3 regions of the Colwellia meonggei genome follow, and region 1 is predicted to be linked to each of the others. Evidence: predicted binding sites of a transcription regulator. Region 1 holds the regulator's gene; each other region holds the start of a gene.
What was found. Region 1 encodes FNR, which switches genes on or off when oxygen is low (the NO sensors DNR and NnrR bind a similar motif). Its sites were predicted from a motif close to TTGATCTAGATCAA; they were not measured.

Region 1 (5,473 bases):
ACTGATATTAATTTTATTAAAGTGACCACTAAAGGCACGTACAGCAACATAACTAATAAAACCAAAAGCAATACCATTGGCGATAGAAAATGTTAACGGCATAGTGATACAAATAACGGCAACAGGAACAGCTTCAGATAAATCATCCCATTGAACGTTGACTAGGCCAGCAAGCATTAGTACTGCAACATAGAATAATGGGCCAGCAGTAGCGTATGCCGGTACCATACCGGCCAATGGTGAAAACATTAATGACAATAGAAATAATGCGCCAATGGTAACAGCGGTTAAGCCCGTTCGACCGCCAGCACTAACACCCGCAGTACTTTCTACATAGCTAGTGGTTGTAGATGTACCTAGCATGCTACCAGCAACCGTTGCTGTTGAGTCTGCTAAAAGCGCCTTACCTAAGCGTGGGAAGTTGCCTTTTTCATCCAATAAGTTACCGCGTTGTGCAACGGCAATTAGCGTACCTGAGGTGTCAAAGAGATCAACAAAGAGAAAAGCAAAAATAACTGACAACATACCTAATTCAAGAGCACCTAAAATATCAAGTTGCATAAAAGTAGGGGCAACAGCTGGTGGCATAGACACTAAGCCTTGATATTGTACGTCACCAAAAATAATGCCGAGTAATGTAATTACTAGAATAGAAATCATTACTGAGCCATTAACACCGCGATTAGCTAAACCAACAATTAAAAATAAGCCAATGGCTGCGAATACTGCTGGCATTGAAGTGATATCGCCAAGTGTTAGCAGAGTTGCTGGGCTATCAACCACGATACCAGCATTTTTTAAAGCGATAAAAGCTAAGAATAATCCAATACCTGCTGCAATTCCGAAGCGAAGCGAATGTGGAATACTGTTGATTATCCATTCACGAATATTAAACAAGCTTAAAATAATAAAGACGATACCAGAAACAAATACACCGCCTAAAGCAACTTGCCAGGTGTAACCCATATCTAGTACTACGGTATAAGTAAAAAATGCGTTTAATCCCATACCTGGGGCAAGTGCAATTGGATAGTTTGCGAGAAATCCCATAACAAAACAGCCTATAGCTGCAGCGATACAAGTTGCAACAAATACCGCTCCATGGTCCATACCGGCATCAGCTAACATCGCAGGGTTAACGAAAATAATGTATGCCATGGTTAAGAAAGTCGTGAAACCAGCAATAATTTCCTGTTTTATTGAGGTGTTGTGCTGTTGCAATTGAAATAGTTTTTCGAGCATCAGAAAGCCTTGTTTAAAGAGAGCTAAAGTTAAGTTTGAATAAAGTACGTTATTTAATTTCGACAATATTTAATAAGTCAGCTGGAGCAACAACGGGTGATGTTGGGGCTACTGTAGTATTGGTAAAGCCTTCTTGATCAAAGGCAGTATCGCCACCATCAATAATGCCGGAGTCACTGTTAATGGTTTTAAAGTCAAATAGTTCGTTATCACATAAATGTGATGGCACTACATTTTGCATGGCAGTAAACATTGACTCGATACGACCAGGGTGATTTTTATCCCAGTCTTGTAGCATGGCTTTGATATTTTGACGTTGTAAATTTGGCTGTGAACCACATAAATTACATGGAATGATTGGGAACTGTTTTAATTGCGCGTATTGGACGAGCTCTTGCTCTTTACAAAAAGCTAGTGGGCGAATAACAACATGTTCGCCATTATCAGAAACTAATTTTGCAGGCATTGATTTAAGCTTGCCACCATAGAACATGTTAAGCATTAGCGTTTCTACCATGTCATCTCTATGATGTCCTAAGGCAATTTTTGTGGCACCAAGCGCTTTTGCCGCTTTATAGAGTAGGGCACGGCGTAAGCGTGAACATAAACTGCAAGTTGTTTTACCTTCTGGTATTTTCTCTTTTACAATCGCATAGGTATCTTCTTCAACAATTTGATAAGCAACACCTAGTTTTTCAAGATAATTAGGAAGAATATGTTCAGGAAATCCTGGTTGTTTTTGATCTAGGTTAACGGCTACTAAATCAAAGTTAATTGGTGCAGATGCTTTTAAGAGCATTAAAATTTCAAGTAGCGCATAGCTGTCTTTACCACCCGATAAACACACCATTATTTTATCGCCATCTTCAATCATATTGTATTGCGCAATAGCTTGTCCAACATGACGTCGTAAACGTTTTTCAAGTTTTTGTAATTGTGTATTTTGACTTGGTGTCAAGGGAGATTTTAATTCTGCGCTCATAATTCATTCCTAATAAATTGCGGCGCGTAGTATAGCCGATGCGGCTAAATGAAAAAAGTTGAACAAGGCATTTTATCTGCCATGTTCAACCTCAATTTATAAAAAATTGTACTAGATCAGGTTATTCAACATCTAATGGCGAAATATAGCCGTCAGGCTTTAATGCCAACACATCACAATTTAGCCTATCAATAACATGCTCAGCCGTATTGCCAATTAATGCTGCTGATAATCCGGTTCGACCAATGGTACCCAAAATTACTAGCTCGGCATCTAATTCATCGGCAACACTTTGGATAACATCTTCAGGTAGGCCTTCCTTAATATGGGTGTTTTCTGTTGAAATATTAAAGGCGTTTGCATGTTCCTGCATCGCATTTTCATGATGTTTAAACATAGAGTGGTTGTAGTCGCTGGCATTAAATTCCGGAATTTCAATTGCAATATTTACTGGCGTGCCTGGGAAAGAGTTCACTAAATGTAGATTTGCTTTCATTACCTGAGTTAATTGCTTTGCTTCGGCAGTAATTTTGTCGTTAAGTGAGCTATGTTCAGCTTCGTCACTACCAATATTTAGTGCTGCAACAATATTGCCATTATCAGGCCATAAATGTTCTTTTACTAATAGTACAGGGCACGGGCATTTACGCAAAATATGCCAATCAGTTGGGGTGAAAATAACTGACTTAAGCTTGTCGTGTTGGTGTGTGCCTTTAATAACAATGTCATAACCATTTTTGAGAACTTGTTCAATAATTTGCTCAAATGGACGGTTATGCCAAATAACGTTACAGTCAACATTTAATCCACTAAGATCAAGTTCTGACAATAGTGACTTGAGCCATTGAGTTCTATCGTTGATCACAGACTGACGCATGGCTTCACGCTCATCACTTGAAAGCATGGTGGTCATTTCATAAGAAAAATCGTATATGGTCAAAAATGCTGTAATGCTAGCGCCCGTTTTTTGAGCTAATTCAATGGCACGTTTTAAAGCTTTTTGATCTTCTGTTGTTGGGTCAACAATAGCGAGTATTTTTTGATACTTTTCCATACCTAATTCCTTTATTAATTGTCTATTGTATTTATACCGTTTAGCATAAAACTTGCGTGTAAAACGCTATAAACAAACGGTTAAACGATAACTTAACATCAATAGTTTTGTTTCGAGTTACTATAACAATAGAACAGTTTGAAACAATAATAGTTGTTTTAAATCAAATTATTATCGTATCAAATATAAACAACATTTCACGCTAAGCATAGCGTGAAATGTTAAAATAAGGAAATTTAAAGTATCTTAAGTTGGGCGGGGGTTATAGTGCAGCGCACTCGTTTAACTTATCGATATCAAGAATGGTAATTAACTTACCGTCAACCTGAATTAAGCCATTTTTATGAAAACGGTTAAGCAAACGGCTTATTGTTTCAACGGTTAAACCGATATAGTTACCAATATCACTACGAGTCATTGATAAACGAAACTCTGAAGCCGATAAACCTCGAGCATGATAACGACTACTTAACGTACTAATAAATGTTGCTAAGCGTTGCTCTGCATTCTTGCGATTAAGTAGCGTTAACATTTCTTGATCGCCGCGAATTTCTGTACTCATCATGCGTAAAATTTGTTTTTTTAATTTCGGCATGCTGTTAGATAAGCTATCAAGTGTGTTGTATGGAATTTCACAAACCATAGACGTTTCAAGTGCTTTAGCAAAGCTTGGATGCTCGGCGTTAGCAATTGCGTCAAAACCTAACAGGTCACCGGCTAAATGAAAGCCAGTAATTTGCTCTTCGCCTTGCTCGTTTACCGTGTATGTCTTAAAAGTACCAGAACGAATAGCATACAGGGCATGCATAGGTTGACCATCATTAAAAATTTGCTCGCCTTTATGAATAGGGCGCTTACGATCGATAATATTATCTAACGTATCAAGCTCTTTATCATTTAAGGTAAACGGCAGGCATAGTTCGCTAATACTACAGTTTTGACAGTGAATATGTTGCTGACCAGTACACGATTTATTGCTCATAGTAACCTATAGTTCTTTTTGCATTTTAATGATGTGGATCATATTAGATGCGTTATAGATATGCAATAAGTATAGTATAAATACCGTATAAAATCAGTAAAACGGCAGCGATCTTTCTAAACAGTGAATTTGCCAATAAAGACTTCACGCTAATGGTGCCAAACGACACTGAAAGCAGTGCCGGTAAAGTACCCAACCCAAAGAAAAACATAATTAGAGCGCCGTTCATGGTGTTTGCACTGGCTAGTGCCCAAGTTAACGTGGAATATACTAAGCCACATGGTAGCCATCCCCATAATGCCCCCAAAGCGAAAGCACTGCGCGTATTTTTAATAGGAATAAATTTTTGTGTATTTGGAGATATAATTTTCCAGAGCTTTTTACCTAGGTATTCAACACGGCTTAACCACATTAACCATTGCCCCAAATACAAACCAAGTAGGATTAAAAAAATACCTGCAACACTCTTTAATGTCACAACTGGAAAACCTATGCTTTTAGCAGCCATAGAACTAGTAAAAGCAACAAGGGCTCCAATGAAGCTATAGGACGCTATTCGACCAAAATTATAGGCAATAACAATATGGTATTTACTGCTTGTTGCATTTGGAGAGATTGCGGTTGTTAACATAGTACTAATTCCGCCGCACATCACAATGCAGTGACCTGAGCCAAGTAGCCCAATGAGGAATGCTGAAAAGTAGTCTAGGCTCATCGTGACAATTATTCTTGCTTATCAATTAAGTTTCTTGGCGTTGTCTCTACAGGCTTAGTTTCTGTTTGAGGGGAAGGTGAGATGTTATTACTATTGTCACCAATATCTTTATCACCATTTGATTTTTTATCGTTAGCATCATCAAATAGAATACTCATGCCTTGCTTTTCAAGATCATCAAACTGTTCTGTTTTTACTGCCCAAAAAAAGATATAAATACCAATTGCTGTTAACAAAATTGCAATGGGAATTAAAATGTAGATAACACTCATTTCTTTAACAGCCTTAAAGAATTACTTACAACTAAAATAGAGCTAGCTGACATGCCAATTACCGCCATATAAGGGGCGATATACCCCATAACGGCTAGTGGCAATACAATGGCATTATAGCCAAATGCCCAAAGATAATTTTGTTTAACTATAGTTGAGGTGCGCTCCGATACCTGACGTAAGGTTTGTACGCATTTTAATTTATTATTTAGCAGTATGACATCAG
Region 2 (5,473 bases), on a different contig from region 1:
TGCTTCAGTTGTTCTTCCTGTCACTTCATCAATCGACGCACTCATTTCGTTAATTGCCGTTGCAACTTGGTCTGTAGCCTGATGCTGGCGTGTAACATTAGTATTAGTTAAGTTGGTTATATTCGATAGTTCCTGAGAAGCTGCTGCTTGTTGTTCAGCCGAGGAAGAAATATGTTCGATCATATCTTTTAGCTTTAGCACCATATCGTGCATCGCCTGCTGCAATAAACCTAATTCATCATGTTGGTTTATGGTGACTGTTGAGGTTAGATCACCTGAAGATACGGTTTGCGCTGCTTTGGTAACTTGAATAATCGGTTTGCTAATATTCTTTGCGATAATTAGTGCGACAATGGCGATTAACACTGTAGCTACTAACACCAAAATTAATGATATATATATTAGATGGTTGGCAGTTTCAAATGCTTCTGCTTCATCTATTTCGGCAATAAGTGCCCAAGTGAAGTCACCAAAACTAATGGTGCTAAAAGATGATAAAACCGGATTGCCGTTATAATCAATAATAATGCGGCTGGCTGTTTCGCCAGCAAATGCCGAATTAACAGCATCGGTATCCACGCCATTATTAGCAACATTACCGGCAAATGATGCGATTACGGAATGGCCTACAGGATCTAAAAACGAATCAGAACGCATTAACTTATCTTGGCCAACTAAATAGGTTTCACCTGTTTTACCCATACCGTCTCGTTGTTGCATGATGGCGTTAATTTTATCGAGTGGGAATTGCAGCGCGACATATCCGGCTAATGTACCGTTAGTATCAATGAGCTTGGTCATCATGAATGCTGCAGGTTCATTATTTGATGGTGGATATGGGAAAAAATCACTGGTTACTATGGTGCCATTGTTTGCTTTTTTAGCCTTGTTAAATGCATTACCCATACTGCTGTTATTAAGGGATGAGGAAGGAATATTCATACCTAAATCTGACTCTTTAGCAGCGGTGAAAACAATATTTCCAGCTAGATCGATGAAAAATAAATCATACCAGCCATTAATTTGATTAACTTTTTTAAAGTGTTTGCCATATAAAGCTTCTGCTTGTAGCCATTGTTCATCACTAATATTCCCGACTGTAAGTGCCTCTTGAAATTTTGATAGTGCGGTAAGTACAACGGGGTCTTCATTAAGAATCTGTAAACTGGCTTTTAGGGAAGTGATGTAATTGTCGAGTTGCGATTTCTTGATAGTGCGTACTGATTCTAGCTGATTAAATGCTTGGGCCTGTAATGAATTATTTGCCATATTAATACTAAACAGCGCATAGAGAATAAATGGAACTAAAGATAATGTTAGAAATGAAAAAACAAGTTTATGATTAATTTTTGTGAACTTTAACATATTACTTCATACCTTAAATTTGTAGTTTTTAGCGACAAAATTATGGTCAGTTTCATCCATGCGGTATCTGAGCATTGTAGTGAGTTTGATAGCATTTTTTGGTTAACAAGCGTTGCTATTGCTTAGTGTTTTCAGTTTGTTATCACTTGCTGATATTGAGTATAGGTACAAATAATTTATTTCGCGTAATCAAGATGAAAATAATTTTAGTCGTAATGAGTTTGCATTTTTAACGGTTTAATTTGCTAAACTAAAGGCATAGAAAGTGATGAGATAATAAAATGTCATTAGATAAAATTATTGGTCAGTTATCAGGACATGAAAGTAAAGTACCGCCTGTTGAACTATGGAATCCACCTTATTGTGGCGAAATGGACATTGTTATTAAAGCTGACGGCAGTTGGTTCTACAATGGTACGGTATTTAAACGCATAGCATTAGTGAAACTTTTTGCCTCGGTGATCAAAAAGGAAGCCGATGAATACTTTTTGGTTACTCCGGTGGAGAAAATCAAAATTACCGTTGAAGATGCGCCATTTGTGCTAACACAATGGCAGTGGCAAGACGATGCTAAGCTTGCCATGCTAGCTGCAACCAATTTAGATGATGAGTTTATACTTGATGCTGATCATCCCATATTAATTGAGCCTTCAGGGAGTATTTATGTCACGGTAAGGCGCAATTTGACGGCAAAAGTGCATCGTAATGTTTATTATCAGTGGATTGATCTTGCTAAAGAAGAAAGCAGTAAAAACGGCACTGAATTATGCTTTTACAGTGCCGAACAAAGGTGTGTGTTAGGCGTGCTAGATAACTAGCTTAAATAACGCGTGAAAAGCGCTGCTTGCTTACATGCTGTTTCATGTAGGCGTCGAAACTCATGCAAATGTTACGTATTAATAAACGCGCCTTTTGCTCAACTTTAATTTCGTTGTCAGTGTTTGTCACTAGCCCATCATTAATGAAGGTTTCTAGCAAAGGTAAATCGTCAGCAAAATAATCATCAAAGTTAATATCGTATTTAGTATTAATTTTGTTTTTGTCTAAATATAAGTTACACATGAGTTCGCGAATAACTTCGCCACGAATAATGTCATCGGTTGATAAGCTAACGCCTTTAATTTGTGCATGTGCTTTGGTGTCTATCGCTTTATAGTAATCTTGTAGCTCTTTTGTGTTTTGGCTAAAGCTGTTACCAATAGCGCTGATTGACGATACACCTAACCCTAGTAGGTCACAACCACCTTTAGTGGTATAACCTTGGAAGTTACGGTGCAAACTGCCATCTTTTTGAGCAATTGACAATTCATCTTCAGGCTTGGCAAAGTGGTCCATGCCGATAAAGTCGTAACCAAAATCGCATAATTTCTCGATAGCAAGTTTCATCAATGCAAATTTTTCATCAACACTAGGTAGCCATTCATCGCGAAGTTTTCGTTGTGCAGCAAAGCGTGATGGTAAATGTGCGTAACTAAACAGTGATATGCGGTCTACGTCCATCTCATGTGCTTTATTTAAGGTACGGGTAAAGGTATCAATATTTTGATGAGGTAAGCCGTAAATTAAATCTATATTGATTGATTTAAAGCCAACTTGCTTTGCATGCGCAATAAAATTTTCAATAAATTCGGTGGATTGCACACGATTAATAGTTTGTTGTACTTTTTCATCTATATCTTGCACGCCAATACTTAAACGATTAAAGCCTAAACTATACAAATGTTCGGCTAAATTCATTTCAATTTCGCGTGGGTCGATTTCGATACTCATTTCTACTTGCTCTGCAAAAGTAAACTTTTCTTTTAGCAGTTCAACGAGTTTAGTAATTTGTTCGTGACGTAGGAAGCTTGGTGTACCGCCGCCCCAGTGTAATTGCTTTACCGTGTAATCTTTAAATAGTGGTGCTCTTGAAGCAATTTCTTCCGCTAAAAATTCAAGGTAGGTATCAGCTTTGTCACGGTGGCGCGTGATAACTTTATTACAACCACAGTAATAACAAAGACTATGACAGAAGGGAATATGTACATATAAAGACAATTCACGATTCGGCGATGTTTCTATCGCTTGCACTAAATGGTCATGATTGAATTGATCATGAAATTCAAGAGCCGTTGGGTATGAGGTATATCGTGGGCCACTTGTATTGTACTTCTTTAATAGTGCGCTATCGAAAAATTGAGTTGCTTGCATGAGTCTTCCCGTTTATCAATCTGACGCTATTATAAGTAAATTAGCTGGACAAACATTGATCAAGCGCAAAGCTGGTGTTTTTATTGTGACTTATATCAAATTAAAATAGATTTTGTTTGTAAATACAATAACTTACATCTTTGAGGGTAAGGTGTGTTTTTAATTGCGGTGTTGGAAAGATAAGAAAGCCACTTACGCGGCTTTATTATTTAATACAGTTGCACGCTCATTGGCATATTGATGTAATAAGTCGAGGTCACGTTTAATATCATCAGCTAAAGTTGCTTCTGCTTTCATTCGTTCTAAATCAAGTTTCATGCGTGCTTTTTTATCAAGTTTTTTACGCTCTTCTAAAATAGGCATGTGCTTAATGGTTTCATAGAGTTTAAAGATAGCAGGGAATTGTAATGCTAAGTCTTGGCTTAATTTTAATGAATCCAATAAGACACTTAAGCGCCAGCAACCTTCGGAAAGATCACATTGCTCTTCTTTCATTGCACGGACAATAATTACGACACTAGCAATAACCTTTTTATCATGTGTTTGATGTGCTAACTGCTGCGCTTTTTTCGCTTTGGCTTGCGCTAACTCTTGTTGTTTTAATTGCCGTAATAGTTTAGTCGCTATTGTGGCTAATACGCCAATAATGACTATGCCAAGCAGAGTTAAGTATAACCATGGGTTGGTAAGCATTAATCATCCTTACTCAAATCGTGATAAATCACTGTTATCAAACTTATCCCAAAGGTCGTCTTCTGAGTTAGCTTTGGTGTTAGTTACAACAGCTTCTTCGTCTTCATCTAAACCGAGTTCTTGGCTAATTTTTTCATGCTTTTCCATTAACTCGTTATAGTAGTCAATTTCTTCTGGAGATAATGCTATTTCATTGTCTTGCTTTTCTAGAATCTCAAGCAGTCTAGAATCTTGTTCAATACGACTTAGCTGCTCAGTCAAAGATTCCCCGGTTTCAACAACACGAATTGCCGCAATTGGAGAGCTGTCGACTACTTTTTTAACTGGCTTTGTTTTAATAGGAGCTTTAACAACCTTACCTAAGTCGATAGGTGTTTTGCTACCAATGCGCGGATCTTTTTTAACCTTCCCACTTTGTTGATTGTTAACGCTTGCAGTTGCTTCTTTTTGGCGATTACCTGCTTCTTTGCCATTCTTTTTCTTTGGCTTGCGTGGTGCTGGTGTGGCTAATTTCTTTTTATCATCTTTAACGACGCCGATAGAGCCTGAACCTGGTTTACGAGATTTTTTAGTACGAGACATAGAAATAACTTTAAATAATGAACACTGATTACTATTTTACGACATTACACGCTAAACAGCGATAGAAAGAAAAAAAGCGACGTTAATAACGTCGCTTTTGGAGAAGAATGTGGCATATACCCACATATGTAGTTCCGATTCTTAGGTGGCTATCCTAACCTTTTGTTACAGTCCCTGTGAATTTGACAGTTTCCACTTTTATTATAATATCTTCCGTGTAATATTTTATTTTTCTCGGTCATCCTGACACTTTCTAATGCTATCCGTAATGCCCTTCTGGACTAAATATTTCAAAACTCTTCCTGAGTACTAGTGAACAATCCGTATTTAAAAATTATATTGCGTTTTAAACGCTTATTGCTTTCCGTGCAATGCTTTCCGTTTTGTTGTTCGCTGCTTTAACAGCTGCCCTATACTTTACTGAAGTTTTTTAATGCGGCAAGTAACTTTTGTCGTTTATTTATTGCACTAATTAGCCGTTATTCACAACTAACTGTTTTTAAATGTAATTTTTTTGTTAAAACATGTAAATTATTTTTTAACATTGGCAAAACAATAGTCAATGTCTTACAAATTATTAGATAAGTGATAACTTTTAATGGCTATAAGTATTTTACGAAACCCTTCGTTAATAGGGCTTGTA
Region 3 (5,473 bases), on a different contig from region 1:
ATATCCATCACCGATGCGTAAATTCGTCAAGATTAGGCTTTAGTCACTTTAACCGCACATTTTTTGTAGTCGGTTTCTTTTGACAATGGATCAGTTGCATCTAGCGTTAATTTATTCACTAGCTGTTTAGCGTCAAACCAAGGCATAAATACTAAGCCTTTTGGTGGACGGTTACGGCCGCGAGTTTCAACGCGTGATTCCACTTCACCTCGACGAGAGGCCATTAATACTTTGTCACCACGACGTAAGCCACGTGAACGTGCATCATCTGGGTGCATAAATATTACAGCATCTGGAAATGCCTTATGAAGTTCAGGTACTCGAGCAGTCATAGAGCCTGAATGCCAATGCTCTAATACTCGACCTGTACTTAACCATAAGTTGTACTCTTCATCTGGCGACTCTGCTGCTGGCTCATAAGGCAATGCGAAAATAATCGCTTTATTGTCTTTCTTACCATAAAACTGTACTTCGCTACCTTTAGCAACATACGGATCATGACCTTCTCTAAAGCGCCATTTAGTTTCTTTACCGTCAACCACAGGCCAACGTAAACCACGCTCTTGATGGTAACGGTCGAAGTCAGCTAAATCATGACCATGACCACGACCAAACTCAGCGTACTCTTCGAATAAACCTTTTTGGATATAGAAACCAAAATGATCGCCTTCAAAGTTAGTATCACCTTTTGATTCCGACATTGGGAACTTGTTGACATTGCCATTAGCATACAAAACATCAAACAGTGTTTTACCGCGCAGATCTGGTTGCTTAGCAATCAGTTCTTCTGGCCATACTTCTTCTACTTTAAAGCGTTTTGAGAATTCAACTAACTGCCATAAATCTGAACGTGCTTCGCCTGGTGCATTCACTTGTTGATGCCAGAATTGTGTACGACGTTCAGCGTTACCGTATGCTCCTTCTTTTTCGACCCACATTGCGGTTGGAAGAATTAAATCTGCCGCTTGTGCAGTAACTGTTGGATAGGGGTCAGAAACGACAATAAAGTTCTCAGGATTACGATAACCTGGAATAGCCTCTTCATTAATATTTGCAGCCGCTTGCATGTTGTTATTGCACATAACCCAATAAGCATTGAGTTTGCCGTCTTTTAACATGCGGTTTTGTAATACTGCGTGATAACCTGGTTTTGGTGGAATAGTCCCTTCAGGTAATTTCCAAATTTTTTCAGCTGTTGCTCTGTGTTTCGGGTTTTTAACGACTAAATCAGCCGGTAAACGGTGTGAGAATGTACCTACTTCACGCGCGGTACCACAAGCTGATGGTTGACCCGTTAATGAGAATGGGCTATTACCCGGCTCAGAAATTTTACCGGTTAATAAATGCACGTTGTACATTAGGTTATTAGCCCATACACCACGGGTATGTTGGTTGAAACCCATCGTCCAGAAAGATGTTACTTTCACTTTTGGATCAGCGTATAACTTAGCCATTTCAATTAGGTTTGCTTCAGGAACACCGGAAAGTTTTGATGCATACTCAACTGTATAAGTACTAACAAACTTAGCATAGTCTTCAAAGCTCATTGGCTTCGAACCACCCTTGCCTGGGTTTTTAGCAGCTTGTTCCAACGGATGCGTTGGACGCAAACCGTAACCGATATCAGTTACACCTTCGCGAACATTAACGTGCTTTTTCATGAAGTCTTCATTCACTGCATTATTTTGAATAATGTAGTTAGCAATGAAGTTTAAAATAGCTAAATCCGTTTGTGGCGTGAAAATCATGCCGTTATCAGCAAGCTCAAAGCTACGATGCTTGTAGGTTGATAACACATTAACTTTAACATGCGGGGCACTTAAACGACGATCAGTTAATCGTGACCATAAAATAGGGTGCATTTCTGCCATGTTAGAACCCCAAAGCACAAATGCATCTGCGTGTTCTAAATCATCATAACACCCCATAGGCTCGTCGATACCAAAGGTACGCATAAAACCACCAACAGCAGATGCCATACAGTGACGAGCATTCGGGTCAATATTGTTACTTAAAAAGCCGGCTTTCATCAATTTAGACGCAGCGTAACCTTCCCAAACTGTCCATTGACCAGAGCCAAACATACCTACCGACGTTGGGCCTTTTTTCTTAATTGCAGCTTTAAATTTATCAGCCATTACGTCGAATGCTTTGTCCCAACTTACCGGTGCAAACTCGCCTTCTTTATCGAATTTACCATCAGTCATTCGTAATAATGGTTGAGTTAAGCGATCCTTACCGTACATAATTTTTGATAAGAAATAACCTTTAATACAGTTTAAGCCTTTGTTCACTTCTGCTTCAGGGTCACCTTGTGTTGCTACAACTTTACCATGCTGTGTGCCGACTAATACGCTACAACCAGTACCACAAAAACGACAAGGAGCCTTATCCCATTTAATGGTGCTTTCTGATGATTTAGTGATCAAATTCGAAGCTGCGCTTGGAACCGCCACCCCTGCTGCAACAGCGGTAGCCGCAACCGCGTTTGCTTTAATAAAGTCACGTCTTGTTAAAGTCATAGTTTTTTCCCCTGATGCTGAGGTAAGCCAGCGTCATTGTGATGAAATATTAATGATGATGAAATAACACCGCTAACATTGCCCATATCGGTAATTGTTTCAATAATACGTTTTGCTTGATTTTCTTCGCCTTCGAGTCCTTCGACCGTAACCACCAAACTGCCATTTTCTCCTTTGGCATGTACTTCTGCGCCGGGAAACTCAGCCAAGTTTTCCGCCACTTTTTCTGCATTTTTTGGGTGAGCCATAAACATAACTCCAGCTATATTTACGGGGCTTTCTTCTAAAAGGTTGATCACATTTATTGCCCTCTTATTACGTTCGCTTACTCGTTTAACTCAACGAAATTCAAACTAACTTATTTGATTGGCTTAGCACCAAATATTTTTAAAATGAAAACGGCTACAATCGCGGTAGCGATGAAGCCAAACAAAAAAATAAATGGCATTGAGGAGTACCCCAATACATTCCATATTAATTGCTCTAATTCACTCATGTTCTGCTCCTAACAAGGATGTTGATAACTTAATTGCTGATTCAGGACAAACTGACACACAGGCCCCACAGCTACTACAATCACTTAATACAATATTGGGTTGAGGTACTGACCCCTGAAGGTATTTAAAAACAATCGCTTCGGGCTCACAGCTATCTTGGCAAATTTGACAATGAACTTGCTTAGTTGCCAAACAATCAGAGCTAATTTCAATATTAAGTTGCCAAGGTTTACTATCAAAAGTGTTAAATAACGGCTCATCACAGGCAATAACGCATTGTTGGCAAAATGTGCACTCCCCTTTATCGAAATTTATTTCTGGAAAGCCACCGTCACCTTTGACAATAATATTTTCTTCACACGCGCTTAAACACTCGCCACATTGGGTACAACCTCGTGTAAACAAAGTTTCATCAGCTGTCCAAGGCAATCTAACCGCCGCCGGCGTAGAAACTTTTTTTGCTCGCAAGAAGTTACGACGTGTTAAATCAACCATAAAAACCCAATACAACAAATAGATGCAACAACATTATTCCTCATAAAACTGTCATTACCGAAATATCATGCGCCGACAATACAACAACAGCTAAGTAAAGAGTTTGATATAAATCAAACAATTCGAGCACTACACTAATAAAACCTTATAAATTTTAAGGTTAACATTCAAAATACAAAAATCAATTAAATTAAAGCATAGACTATCCGTTGTTTTTTAATAACTTTTGTTTAATTTTTTTATCATAAATTGTCGTTTATATTTATTTAGCCTAAAACGAAAAAAAGACCAACTAAGTGGTCTTTTTTTAAGATCTTACCCTATTTTTTATTTAGAAACTTCAATCCTCTCAACAAGGTGAATAGGGTCATTGGAGTTTTTGTCCATACGAAAATCAAGTTGAACAACTAAGCCTTCTTTGGTGGCATGCGTTTTTGAACCATATTTCCATTTTGACAGAGCCGTTATAGCCACATCATCAAAAACCTTTTCAGGTTGTGCGGCAACAACACGAATGTTTCTAGTTGCACCTTCACCATCAACATCAAATTTAAGTAACACCGCACCTTCAACGCCGTCTCGCGCTGCTTGAATTGGGTATTTAGGCTCAATGCGAACAATTGGATAAACATCATTAACGGCTTGTTTTTGCCCTACTTGGTCGCCAGTTTGCCCTTGCAACCCAACATGACCGGCATAACTTATACTGGTCATCAAGGCAGTCAATATAGCGCCATAAATTGTTAATGCAGGCTTCCCCATTACCTTAAAGTTTCTAATTTGCGTTATTCTTTCTAACATCACGGTTTTATCTCCATATTCATTAAACGATAAGTGAGCAAAAGCGAATCTTTGCTTTTGTTGTGCGGTAATTAGCAATGCTCGACTATAGTTAATCCTGCTATCTAACGGCTTGCGCGCCAGCGTAGTTTGATCACAGGACAATTCTTGGTCACGGCGAAATCTGATATAGGCTAGCCATGCCAACGGGTGGAACCAAAACAAGGCAATTAAAAGAAATGCCAGAAGATTCCAATAAATGTCATTGCGATCAAAATGACAGATTTCGTGAGCAACAATAAGTTGCTGTTGTTCTTGATTATATATTTCTAGAAAACGACTCGGCAGTACTAATTTAGGTGTCAATAAACCTATGATCATCGGGCTTTCAATGCTATCGCTGACGAAAAGCGTTAAACGGCGTTTAGCAATTGTTGACTGTAAATTTTGCTCTATACGAGTAGAGATATTATGTGCTGCGGGTAATAAGGCGCGCTTAAATTGCCAATGCTCAATGATTGCAATAATCAGCAAAAAGCATGAAACAAAAGCACTAATAATAGCGAGCCAATCGAAGTCATTAATTTGCGATAATGCTTGTTTAGAGGTAACTAATACACGCTCGATATTATTATTTGCGACGAATTGATGCTCCGAGTTAAACAACAAAGGTGCTAAGTGATAACCTATCAATGCCAATGGCACGATAAACCAAGTAAAATAAGTGCTGTTGGCACCGAAAAACTTTAACAATAACGGCCGCAATAAGAGAACTAAACTCAACACCAATGTAAGAGGTATTATTGTATTAATTAAAACATTAAGTAATGATTCAATCATGCTCACTTTCCCATTGATCAATAAGTGACTTTAGCGCCTCTACATCATCTCGCTCTAACTTCTTATTTTTTGCAAACCCTGCAACCAGTGGCGACAATTGACCACTAAACAATCGTTCAACTAAGCTTTTGCTTGCTGCTTGCGTGTAGTGTTCTCGCTCAAATAAAGGGGAATATAAATAACGACGCTGCTCTTTAATAAAACCAACCGCTTGTTTTTTTACCAGCCGATTTAGCAAGGTTTTTACGGTTTTCTCATGCCAAGTTTTTTTCTTATTAAGTCGCTCAACTATATCGCTCGCCGCGGCAGGGTACTGTTGCCACAACACCTCTAGTACTT

Region 2: hemN (oxygen-independent coproporphyrinogen III oxidase) is a predicted target of FNR. The motif match lies at 3,611-3,624, and genes of this name have one in related genera.
Region 3: napF (ferredoxin-type protein NapF) is a predicted target of FNR. The motif match lies at 3,618-3,631, and genes of this name have one in related genera.

What each region holds. Positions count from the first base shown of each region.
Region 1 covers NZ_BAAJLZ010000004.1:319,767-325,239, forward strand. The annotation lists gene AC27E9_RS12320 (NCS2 family permease) at 1-1,242, opposite strand, end outside; gene ttcA (tRNA 2-thiocytidine(32) synthetase TtcA) at 1,292-2,224, opposite strand; gene uspE (universal stress protein UspE) at 2,346-3,278, opposite strand; gene fnr (fumarate/nitrate reduction transcriptional regulator Fnr) at 3,541-4,260, opposite strand; gene AC27E9_RS12340 (sulfite exporter TauE/SafE family protein) at 4,313-4,975, opposite strand; gene ccoS (cbb3-type cytochrome oxidase assembly protein CcoS) at 4,984-5,247, opposite strand; gene AC27E9_RS12350 (heavy metal translocating P-type ATPase) at 5,244-5,473, opposite strand, start outside.
Region 2 covers NZ_BAAJLZ010000001.1:298,313-303,785, forward strand. The annotation lists gene AC27E9_RS01385 (methyl-accepting chemotaxis protein) at 1-1,365, opposite strand, end outside; gene AC27E9_RS01390 (DUF1285 domain-containing protein) at 1,647-2,183, shown strand; gene hemN (oxygen-independent coproporphyrinogen III oxidase) at 2,185-3,555, opposite strand; gene AC27E9_RS01400 (DUF2489 domain-containing protein) at 3,748-4,248, opposite strand; gene yihI (Der GTPase-activating protein YihI) at 4,258-4,830, opposite strand.
Region 3 covers NZ_BAAJLZ010000002.1:114,321-119,793, forward strand. The annotation lists gene napA (nitrate reductase catalytic subunit NapA) at 33-2,522, opposite strand; gene AC27E9_RS06705 (chaperone NapD) at 2,519-2,821, opposite strand; gene AC27E9_RS06710 (TIGR02808 family protein) at 2,881-3,018, opposite strand; gene napF (ferredoxin-type protein NapF) at 3,011-3,514, opposite strand; gene AC27E9_RS06720 (M56 family metallopeptidase) at 3,842-5,134, opposite strand; gene AC27E9_RS06725 (BlaI/MecI/CopY family transcriptional regulator) at 5,127-5,473, opposite strand, start outside.